Regions from separate parts of the Rathayibacter caricis DSM 15933 genome, predicted to be linked through region 2. Evidence: riboswitches for the same ligand, from Rfam matches in the RefSeq annotation. Region 2 holds a riboswitch; the other holds the start of a gene.

Region 1 (5,259 bases), 250 kb from region 2:
CCGCTCGGTCGCCGCGGCGAAGCCGGGATCGGCGTAGGTCGAGAGCCAGTCCTCGTAGGGGTTACCCGGCCGGTTCGCGGCCGCCAGGCGCTCGCCGATGTCGGCGTAGAGCCAGAAGCACGGGAGCAGCGCCGCGACGATCTCGCCGTAGCCGCCCCTCGCTCCGACGGCCGTCAGGTGGTCGACGTAGCCGCGGGTGGTGTCGGACGGGGTCGCGGTGCGGCCGCCGAGGCGGTCGCGGTGCAGCTGCGCCTCCGTCGCGATCGCCTGGCCGGAGCTCTCGGCCCAGAAGACCTGCTCCTGGGCGGTAGGAGCCTTCTGCGCCGCGACGGCGAGCACGCGCGCGTACTCCGAGAGGTAGAGAGCGTCCTGGGCGAGGTACCACTCGAAGTCGTCGCGCTCCAGGGTGCCGTCGCCCAGCGCGGTCACGAAGGGCAGCGCGTCGATCGCGCGGCGCAGCGGCTCCGTCTCCTCCCAGACGGCGCTGCAGAACGGCGGGGTCCTGTGCCGGTGGAAGTGGTCGATCGGGCCGTTGCCGCTGCCGACCTCGAGGGCGTCGGCCGCGCGCAGGGCGCCGGTCAGCCACTCCTTCGCCTGCGTCAGCGCCTCGGCGAGATCGTCGGCCGAGGTGGAGCGTCCGGCGAGGAGCACGGCCAGGGCGGAGGAGAGCGAGCAGCCCGTGCCGTGCGTGTTCGCAGTGGCGACGCGCTCACCCGGGACCTCGCGCACCTCGCCCTCGGGCGTGACCACGGCGTCCGGAGTCGAGGGGCCGTCGAGGTGGCCGCCCTTCACGAGCACGGCGGTGCCGAGGCTGCGGGCGAGCTGCGCGCCCTGCTGCAGCGCCTCGTGCCAGTCCTCTGCGGGCGCTGTCCCCGCGAGCACCGCGAGCTCGGGGAGATTCGGAGTGACGAGGTGTGCCCGACGGACGAGCCCGCGGACGCACTCCTCGGCCTCGGGGTCGAGCAGGCGGTGGCCGCTGGTCGCGATCATGACCGGATCGACGACGATCAGCGGCGGCTGCACCGTCTCGAGCCAGTCGAGGATCTCGGCGCCGATCGCGGCGGTCGCGATCATCCCGATCTTCACCGCGTCGATCTCGACGTCGTCGCTGACGGCGTCGAGCTGCTCGCGGAGGAAGGAGGTCGGGGGCAGATGGACGGAGCGCACACCGTGCGTGTTCTGCGCGACCAGCGCGGTGACGACCGCCATCCCGTAGCCGCCGAGCGCCCCGATCGACTTGAGGTCGGCCTGGATGCCCGCGCCGCCGGTCGGGTCGGTGCCCGCGATGCTGAGCACGCGGGGGATCCGCGCGGTCATCGGTCCCACTCCGAGCGCAGGCTCCGAGCGGCGTCGGCGGGGTCGGCCGCCGTGCAGATCGCGGAGACGACGGCGAGCCCCGCCGCGCCCGCCGCCCGCAGGGGAGCTGCGTCGCGGGCGTCCACGCCGCCGATGGCGACGCAGGGGAGCGCAGTCGCGGCGGCGAGAGCGGCGAAGCCGTCGATCCCGAGCGGCGCCGGGTGGTCCGGCTTCGTGGTGGTCGGGCGGATCACTCCGACTCCGAGGTAGTCGACGGTGCCCGCGGGCAGGGCGTGGACGGCGTCGAGGTGGGCGGTCGTGTTCGCCGTCAGCCCGACGACCGCGTCGGGTCCCAGCAGCGCGCGTGCCGCGGCGACGGGCAGATCGGACTGCCCGACGTGCACGCCGTGCACCCGGGCGCCGGCGAGCCGCGCGGCGAGGGCGACGTCGACGCGGTCGTCGACCAGGAGGGTCGTGCTGTCGTCGAGCACCTCGGCGACGGCCAGGACGAGAGCGAGCAGCTCGGCCGCGGAGGCGTCGTGGTCGCGGATCTGCACCGTGCGGACACCGCCGACGACGGCTGCAGCGACCACCGCGGGCACTCCGCGCACCCCGCACTGCCGGGTGTCGGTGACCAGGTAGACGGAGAGGTCGAGGGGCCTCATGCGATCCTCGCCTTCTCCGCGACGACCGCCGCGTCGAGGGCCGAGACCGCGTCGAGCAGCGCCACGGCGAAGGATCCGGGGCCGGCCGACACGGAGGCCGCGTGCTCGGCCGCGAGGCCCCACACGACCGATCCCGCGACGGCGGCGCGCAGCGCTGCTGCGGGAGTATCGTCCGACGCCCCGAGGAAGGCGGCCATCACCGCGCCGAGAGCGCAGCCTCCGCCGGTCACCCGGGTGAGGAGGGGGTGCCCGCCCGTGACGCGCACGATCGCGACCCCGTCGGTCACGAGGTCCACCGGACCCGAGACGGCGACAGCGGCGCCGGTGCGCAGCGCGAGCTCCTTCGCGGCGTCGAGCGCGTCCTCGGCGCCGTGAACCGCGTCCACTCCGCGCCCGCCTGCTCCGAGTCCCGCCAGCGCGAGGATCTCGGAGGCGTTGCCGCGGATGATCGAGGGCCGCAGGGCGACGATCTCGGCGGCGAAGGCGGTGCGCACCGGCAGCGGGCCGACGGCGACCGGATCGAGCACCCACCGGCCGCCGGCGGCGATCGCCTCGCGGGCGCCGGCGCGCTGCTCGGCACCGGGAGTGCCGAGGTTCACGAGCGTCGCGGAGGCGATCGCGGCGAAGACGCCGGCCTCGCCGGGCAGGTCCGCCATCGCCGGACTGGCGCCCAGCGCGAGGAGGCTGTTGGCCGTGAATCCGGTCACCACCGCGTTGGTGATGCACTGGACGAGCGGCGCCTTCCGGCGCAGCTCCTCGAGATCGCGGCCGACGGCGGCCCCGTCGAGGTCGTGGAGGGTCGGGTGGGCAGGCGTGCGAATGCTCATTCGCGACATCCCTTCGCTAGTACGAACTAGATCAGGTTCAACGGGTCTTCTCTCAGCCCTCTCGGGCACCCCGTGTCACTGCGCACGACCCTAGCAGCGGCTCCGACCCTCCCTGGAGGCCACGAGCACGGCGGGCGCGAGCGGGAGGAGCTCGATCTCCCGCGCCCCGCAGGGGCACTGCAGGTAGCTGAGGATCCCCTCGCTGGTCGGGTGGCGGGAGAGTCGTGTCCATCGGTGCTCGTGCATGCGCCGATCCTCACGTCATGCCTCGGTGACGTTCAACCATTACAGTCGGCGGATGAGCTTCGACCACCGCCACCAGGTCGGCCCGCGACTCGCGGCCGCGCTCGTGAACGCGGCGCCCGACGACGCGATCGAGCCGCTGCTGCGCGAGCAGGGCGTCCGCGAACCGGCGCTCGCTCCCTCCGCGACGCTCGCACTGCGGACCTGGGGCAGGCGGATGCGGGGCGTCTTCACCGCGACCTCCGTCCAGGCCCGCTGCGACGAGGTGAACGCCCTGCTCGCCGAGGTCGCCGGGTCGCTGTTCGTCGCGACCCACGACGGCATGCCGCCGCACCTGCACCTCGTGCCGGACGACAGCGACGTCGTCACTCGCGTCCGCTCGGTGACCGCGGGCGGCCTCGCGTTCTTCGTGTCCTCCTCCGCCGGGCTCCGGATGGGCGTCTGCGCGCGCGAGAGCTGCGACAGGGTCTTCGTCGACGAATCCCGGGCCGGTCGGCAGCGCTACTGCTCCGCGCGCTGCGGGAACACGGACGCGGTCGCGCGGCACCGCCGATCGGCGCGGTAGCGCTCAGTCCGTGCGGAGCGTGCTGTCGCCGCGATCGCCGACCACGACACGGAGCCCGATCGGCAGCCGCTCGCGCATCGCGTCGACGTGGCTGATGAGTCCGATCGTGCGACCGCCGGACCGGAGCGCGTCGAGCGTGCCCAGCGCGGTCTCGAGGGTCTCGGCGTCGAGCGAGCCGAAGCCCTCGTCGATGAACATCGTCTCGAGTGTGATACCGCCCGACTGCGCCGTGACGACGTCGGCGAGACCGAGGGCGAGGGCGAGCGACGCGAGGAACGTCTCGCCTCCCGAGAGCGAGGCGGGCTGGCGGCGCACGCCCGTGAACGCGTCGAGCACCTCGATCCCGAGGCCGGAGGAGGTGTTGCGGTAGGCGAGGGAGTCGTCGTGGAGCAAGGAGTAGCGGCCGCTGGTCATCGCGCCGAGGCGCAGGTTCGCCGCGCCCACGATCTCCTCGAGGCGGCCCGCGAGCGCGAAGGCCTCGAGATCCATGCGGCGGGTGTTCTGGCCCCGGCCGTCGATCGTCTCGGCGAGAGCACGCAGCTCCTCGTGCCGACGGAGCCGGCCCTCGAGCGAGCGCAGCCTGTTCTCGGCGAGGACGGACAGCTCGGCCAGTCGTGCGGCCCGGTGCTCGAGCACCGAGAGCCGCGAGCGTGCCTCGTCGCGGCGGGCGGAGGCGAGTCGGGCCGCTTCCTCGGCGCCGGCGAGGTCGACGGGGGTCGTGGGAAGCCCCTGCAGCTCGGGCTCCGCGAGCACCGCGTCGACGGCGGCCCTGCGCCGCTCGTGCTCGGCGACGACGGCCTCGGCCCGCGCGCGCTCGCCCGCGGTGAGCGCCGCCGCCTCGGCGGAGGCCGCGCTCGCGAAGTCGCGCTCGGCGAGCACCGACTCGAGGTGCTCCTGCGCCTCGTCGGCCGCGCGGGTGCGCGCGACCAGGAGGTCCTCCGCCGCGACGAGGGCGTCGGCGACGCGGCGCCGCTCGGTCAGCTCGGCCACGCGGGCGGCGATGCTGTCGGCGCCGTCGCGCTGCGCCTCGACCCTCTCGAGGAGGGTCCGCAGCGCCTCGGCCGCGATCGTCGCCTCTCGGGTCAGCCGGTCGTCGTCGGTGCGGGCGCTCTCGCGGAGCGCGGTCAGCTCGTCGAGCCGGTGGCGCAGCGTGCCGCGCTCGCTCCGCAGGGCTTCGCAGCGCGACGCGGCGGCGCGGGCGGCGGCCAGCCGCTCGCGCCCCTCGATCAGCGCGAGGTCGAGTGACTCTGGGGTGTCCACTCCCGCCCGCTCCTCGAGCGCGGCGAGCGCGAGCGCCGCGGTGCTCTCGCGATCGCGGGCGCGGTCCATGGTTCGAGCGGCCGCGTCGACCGCCGCCCGGGCCCGGTCGAGGTCCTCGATCGAGACCGGGGCGAGGTCGCCGTGCTCGGCCGGACGCGGGTGCTCGCGAGCACCGCAGACGGGGCAGGGCTCCCCGGGGATCAGGGCCGTGGCGAGCTCCCCGGCGAAGCCGGCGAACCGGCGGGAGATGAGGGCCGAGTGCTCGGCCGCGAGGTCGCCGTGCCGGCGTCCGGCGTCGGCGTAGGCCGAGCGGAGCGATGCGAGCGACGACGCGGCGGCCTCGCGCTCGGCGGCGGCCGCGATGCGTCGCTCCAGCGCGGCGAGCTCGTCGGTGCGGGAGGGG
Region 2 (5,259 bases):
CGAGCACCAGCAGGGAGAACGTGCGACCCGCGAGGCTGCGGAGAGCCTGGACCGGGCCGCGGCCGTCGGCCACGCCGCGGGCACGCCGCGCCATGGACAGCGTCCGCCAGTCGTCGACGAGCAGGCCCACGAGACGCATGCCGGCGAGACCGCCCAGGACGAACCTCGACGGCAGGCGCAGGATCTGCGCGAGTCCGTCGGCGAGGTCCGTCGGATCGGTCGTCGCGATCAGCACGACGCTCGGGAGGCCGATGGCCAGCACGCGGAGGGTGATCGCACCTCCCAGCGCGACCGAGCCGTCGGTGACGCTGACGAAGAGGAACTCGGCGAGCACCGCCCCGCTGTCGCGTCCGTAGAGGACGGTGGTCATCCCGGCCAGCGGAGCGGCGATCAGCACGGGAGCCGTGCGGCGGAGCAGGTCGCCGAGCCTCAGCCCCGCGAACGGCAGCACGAGCAGTTCGAGGGCGAGCGCGGTCGCCGCCGAGACCGCGTCGAGGGTGAGGACCAGGACGATCGCGATCAGGAGGCTCGCGAGCAGCTTCGCCACGGGGTTCGCCCGGGCGATCCTTCCGCGGGCGGGCAGGGCGTCGAGGAGGGTCATCGCCGCACCTCCTGAGCCGCGCCCAGCGGCAGGACGGCATCGGCGAGCGCGTCGACGAGGTGCTCGTCGTGCGTGACGGTGAGGATCGCGCGCCCGTCCGCACGCAGCTCGGCCAGCAGGTCCACGACCACGTCCCAGGTGCGGCGGTCCTGGCCGAAGGTCGGCTCGTCGAGCACGACGACCGACGGCCGGCGCACCAGAGCGGAGGCGACGGCGAGGCGCCGCTTCTCCCCGCCCGACAGCGTGAACGGATTGGCGTGGGCGAGCGAGGACAGCCCGAGCCGCTCGAGCATCGCGTCGGCGCGCGAGCGCTCCGCCTCGTCGCGGGCGCCGAGGTGCAGCTCCTGCCGCACTCGCGCCGTGAGGAACTGGTGCTCCGGCTCCTGGAAGACCATCGCGACCCGATCCGCGAGCTCCCTCGAGCGCCAGCGGTGCGGATGCGGGGACGCCCCGGCCCGGACCTCGTCCGACGCGATGACCTGTCCCGCCGCCGGATCCAGGAGCCCGGCCAGGGTCAGCGCGAGGGTCGACTTGCCCGCTCCGTTGGGCCCGAGGACGGCGGTGACCCGGCCCTGTCCGATCTTGACGTCCAGTCCCTCCGAGACGCGGGGCGGGTGGCGGACTCCGAAGAGCGGTCGCGCGATGGCCAGATCCACGGTGCGCAGCGCCGGAGGGGCGGCGCCGTCCGGTCCCGGGCGCCGCGCGGGGCGCTCCCCCGGCAGCCACACGCCGGCGGCCTCGAGGACCGCGCGGGCCTCCACGAGCACGGTCGACGGAGCGCCGTCGGCGATCACCGCGCCGTCCGAGCCGAGCACGACGATCCGATCGACGAGATCGACCCACACGTCGACCCGGTGCTCGACGACGACGAGGGTCGCCCCGCTGCGCGCCGTGCTGCGCTGGACCGCGTCGCGCACCTCGCGGACCCCGTCGGGGTCGAGATTCGCGGTCGGCTCGTCCAGCAGCAGGAGTCGGGGGCGCATCGCCAGCACACCCGCCAGGGCGAGCCTCTGCTTCTGACCACCCGAGAGCGCCGAGGTGGAACGGTCCAGCGCGACATCCAGCCCGACGTCGTCGAGCGCCTGCCGCACCCGCTCCGGGATCTCGCCCGCCGGGACACCGAGGTTCTCGCAGGCGAAGCCCACGTCGTCGCCCACGCGGGCGAGCACCGCCTGCGTGTCCGGATCCTGGAGCACGAGGCCCGCGACTCCGCGACGACGGACCGGTGCGTCCCCGTCCAGGACGAGCGCGCCGGTCGACGCGCCGTCCTCCTCGCCGCCGAGGACTCCGGCGAGAGCGTGCAGGAGGGTGCTCTTGCCCGCGCCCGAGGGTCCGAGCAGGAGCACCCGCTCCCCGGCTGCGATCTCGAGATCGAGCCCGGTGACCGCGGAACGGGAGCGCCCGGCGTGCCGCCAACTCCATCCGCGGGCGGAGACCGCCGCGCCGCTCATCGGGCGCCCGCGGCCGCTCCGTCGATCACCCGGCCCTCGCGTCCCGAGGCGAAGCGGTCGAGCGCTCCGGAGGCGGCCAGTCCGCGGACCGCGAGCCACGGGAGCAGGCCCGCGAGAAGGATGCCGGAGACGATCGAGGACACGATGTAGACCGTGGCGAAGAGCCCGTCGACTCCGACGTACCAGAGGAGCAGATCGTTGATCGCGAGCGCGAGCCCGGCCCCCGCTCCGGCGAGCAGAGCGACGATCGGGCGGCCGCTGCGGTAGAGGAACAGGGCCAGGATCAGCTCGGCACCCAGACCCTGCACGAGCCCGGAGAGCAGGACCAGGTAGCCCCACTGGGTGCCGATGAGCGCGGAGACGACCGCGGCGAGCAGCTCGGTGTAGAGCGCTGCACCGGGCTTGCGGATGATGAGACCGCCGAGGACACCGGCGAAGAGCCAGCCGCCGCCGAGGATCCCGCCGAGCCCGGGGAGGAACTCGAACGCGAGGCCGAGGACGTTCGTCGCCAGGCCCCAGGCCCAGAAGACGATGCCGCTCGCGACGGCGACGACGCTCGCCACGACGATGTCGACGACGCGCCAGCGCAGATCGCGGCGCGGAGCGGTGCGGGCGGAGGGGGTGGTGGTGTTCTGCACTGACGTGCCCTTTCGTGGAAGCGAATGGAGGGCACGGGTAGTAAGAGGAGATCGAAACGTTCCTTCGCTGGCATGACCCAGATCAGGTTCGACGGTCGAAGGCTGAAAGCCTTCCTCTCAGTCCGGTGCACCGGACTCCCGTGTTCGTCAGCAATCATAGACAGCATGCTGTGGTCGGTGGTCGTCGTTCTCGCCGTCCTGCTGCTCCTGCTGCTGCAGGTGCTCGTCCATGAGCGGCGACGACGCCTCCGCCGCGAGCTGCTGGCACAGGGCAGGCGAGTCCGCGGGCGCGTGATCGCGGACGACCCGGGAGCGCGGGCCGGGCGTCTGCTCGTCGCCTACCGGCTCGAGAACGGCGAGGAGCGGCGCGCTCTGAAGACGCCGCAGCGTCGAGGGGACGCGTGGATGGCGGGCGAGCCCGTCGTCGTCGTGTACGACCCGCGACGCCCGACCGACGCGGAGCGACTCGTCGTCGGATTCGGCCGCACCAAGACGACCTGGTTCACCGCGCGCCCGATCCGGACGCGCTGAGCGCCCCTACTTCTTCAGGGCCCGCACGATGCGTGCGAGCGCCTTGCCGGTCACCCACACGAACGGGATGCCGACAGCGAGCACCGACACGATGTTGGGCTGGAAGCGCAGGCCGAGGTCGTCCTTGATGTAGGCGCCGATCGGCATGACCGCACCGCCGCCGCCACCACCGCCCTCCTGACCGTCCTCGGATCCGCTGCCCCCGCCGAAGCCGAACCAGCGGAGGGCGACCGGGACCATCGTGGCGCCGTCGACGCTCACGGGCTCCCCGTAGATCGTCGCGGTACCCGCGGAGGTGACTTTGTCGGCCAGGGACACGGCGATGTTGGGCATGCCCGAACGCTACTCCGCGGCTCTCGGCGGCGACAACCGCCGCGCGGGCGCGCACAGCACTCCCCCATCCCGGTCGAGGGAGCCGATGCGATGATCGAGGATGCCTTCCCGCCCCCGCCGTCGACACCCGGTCCGCTCGACCGCGGTCGCGGTGGCGAGCACGGGGCTGGCCGCGTTCCTCGCCTTCCACCGCGTGCTCCCGGAGGCGTCGGGCTGGTTGTCGGTCGTCGAGACCGCGATCCCGTGGTCCGGACTCGCGGTGCTCCTGCTCGTCGCCTCGGCCGTCGCCCTGCGCTCGCGCGGTGCCGGTGCGGCCGTGACGGTGCTCGCGATGGTCTACGGGGTGCTCGTCCTGCCCGTCGCGGTGCCTGCTGCCGCTGTGCGCTCCGGTTCGTTCACGGTCGTCAGCCAGAACATCGGCGGCAGCGGCGAGGCCGGCGCCGCCGCGGCGGAGCTCGCCTCTGCCGAGCCCGACGTGATCGCGCTGCAGGAGTTGACCGCCGACGCGCGCGACGCGGTCGACGACGAGCTGTCGGAGGCCTACCCGCACTCCTACGTCGTCGGGACAGTGGGCGTCTGGAGTCGGGGAGTGCTCTCGAACGGCGAGCCGCTGGATCTGGGGCTCGGCTGGGACCGCGCGCTCGCGGTCGACATCGGCACCACGCTGGGCACGACCCGGCTCTTCGTCGTGCATCTGGCGTCGTTCCGACTGGGCGACCACGAGGAGCGCGATGCGACACTCGCCGGTCTGGCCGATGCCCTCGCGGCGGACGAGTCCCCGAGGACTCTCGTCGTGGGCGACTTCAACACGGCGACCGACGACCACCTGCTCGCCCCGGTGCTCGAGCAGGCCGGGCTCGTGCGCACCTCGGGCATCGGGTTCCCTGCCACGTGGCCGTCGCTCCTCCCGCTGGTCGGCCTCGACCACGCCCTCGCCGACGGCGTGCCCGCGGCGACCGTCGAGGTCCTGCCGCCCAACGGATCGGATCACCGGCCCGTCAGTCTGACGATCGGCTCCGCGTAGCGAGCGTGTCGCTGAGGTCGATGCCCTTCGCCGACTCCGGCGCCGAACGCGCCAGCAGCGAGGCGGGTCGGACCGCCCCCGTGCCGAAGCGTGCCGCGACCCCGTCGACGGCGAGCTCGGCGTCGCGCCAGTCGTCGGAGTCGTTCCAGAGCGAGAAGGCGACCTCGTCGCCGTCGACGAGCTGCTCGCCGCGCACGCCGATGAGGCGCACGGGTCGGCGCATCGGGTTCGCCGCCTCCAGCAGTGCCGACGACGCCTCGTAGAGGACCCGCGCCACGTCCGTCGCCTCGGGCAGCGTCCGGGAGCGGGTGAGCGTGCTGAAGTCGCCGAAGCGCACCTTGACCGCCACCGTGCGGCAGCGCACTCCGCCGCGACGCAGGCGGACCGCGACCTTGTCGCAGAGCCTCAGGAGCTCGCGACGGACCAGCTCGGGGTCGGCGACGTCGTCGGCGAAGGTGATCTCGTGGCCCGCGCTCTTCTCGACGACGCGGGTGTCGACGGGGCGCGGGTCCACTCCGTTCGACAGGGCGTGCAGGCGGCGACCGGTCGCCTCGCCGAGCGAGGAGATCAACACGGCCAGCGGGGTCGCGGCGACGCCGGCGACGGTGGTCAATCCGCGGCGCAGCAGCGCCTCCTCCGTGCTCGCTCCGACGCCCCAGAGTGCGCTCACGGGCAGCGGAT

What was found. A riboswitch is a leader RNA that binds a small molecule or an ion and turns the genes downstream of it on or off. The one in region 2 is predicted to bind thiamine pyrophosphate.
Region 1: it holds a riboswitch for thiamine pyrophosphate, as region 2 does, so the genes downstream of both, thiM (hydroxyethylthiazole kinase) here and C1I63_RS13465 (ECF transporter S component) in region 2, are expected to answer to the same signal.

What each region holds. Positions count from the first base shown of each region.
Region 1 covers NZ_PZPL01000001.1:2,645,950-2,651,208, forward strand. The annotation lists gene thiD (bifunctional hydroxymethylpyrimidine kinase/phosphomethylpyrimidine kinase) at 1-1,317, opposite strand, end outside; gene thiE (thiamine phosphate synthase) at 1,314-1,961, opposite strand; gene thiM (hydroxyethylthiazole kinase) at 1,958-2,788, opposite strand; TPP riboswitch at 2,780-2,871, opposite strand; gene C1I63_RS19800 (hypothetical protein) at 2,879-3,034, opposite strand; gene C1I63_RS12285 (CGNR zinc finger domain-containing protein) at 3,087-3,596, shown strand; gene C1I63_RS12290 (AAA family ATPase) at 3,600-5,259, opposite strand, start outside.
Region 2 covers NZ_PZPL01000001.1:2,898,472-2,903,730, reverse strand. The annotation lists gene C1I63_RS13475 (energy-coupling factor transporter transmembrane component T family protein) at 1-601, opposite strand, end outside; gene C1I63_RS13470 (ABC transporter ATP-binding protein) at 598-2,052, opposite strand; gene C1I63_RS13465 (ECF transporter S component) at 2,049-2,690, opposite strand; TPP riboswitch at 2,733-2,841, opposite strand; gene C1I63_RS13460 (DUF3592 domain-containing protein) at 2,856-3,221, shown strand; gene C1I63_RS13455 (hypothetical protein) at 3,228-3,554, opposite strand; gene C1I63_RS13450 (endonuclease/exonuclease/phosphatase family protein) at 3,655-4,578, shown strand; gene dinB (DNA polymerase IV) at 4,553-5,259, opposite strand, start outside.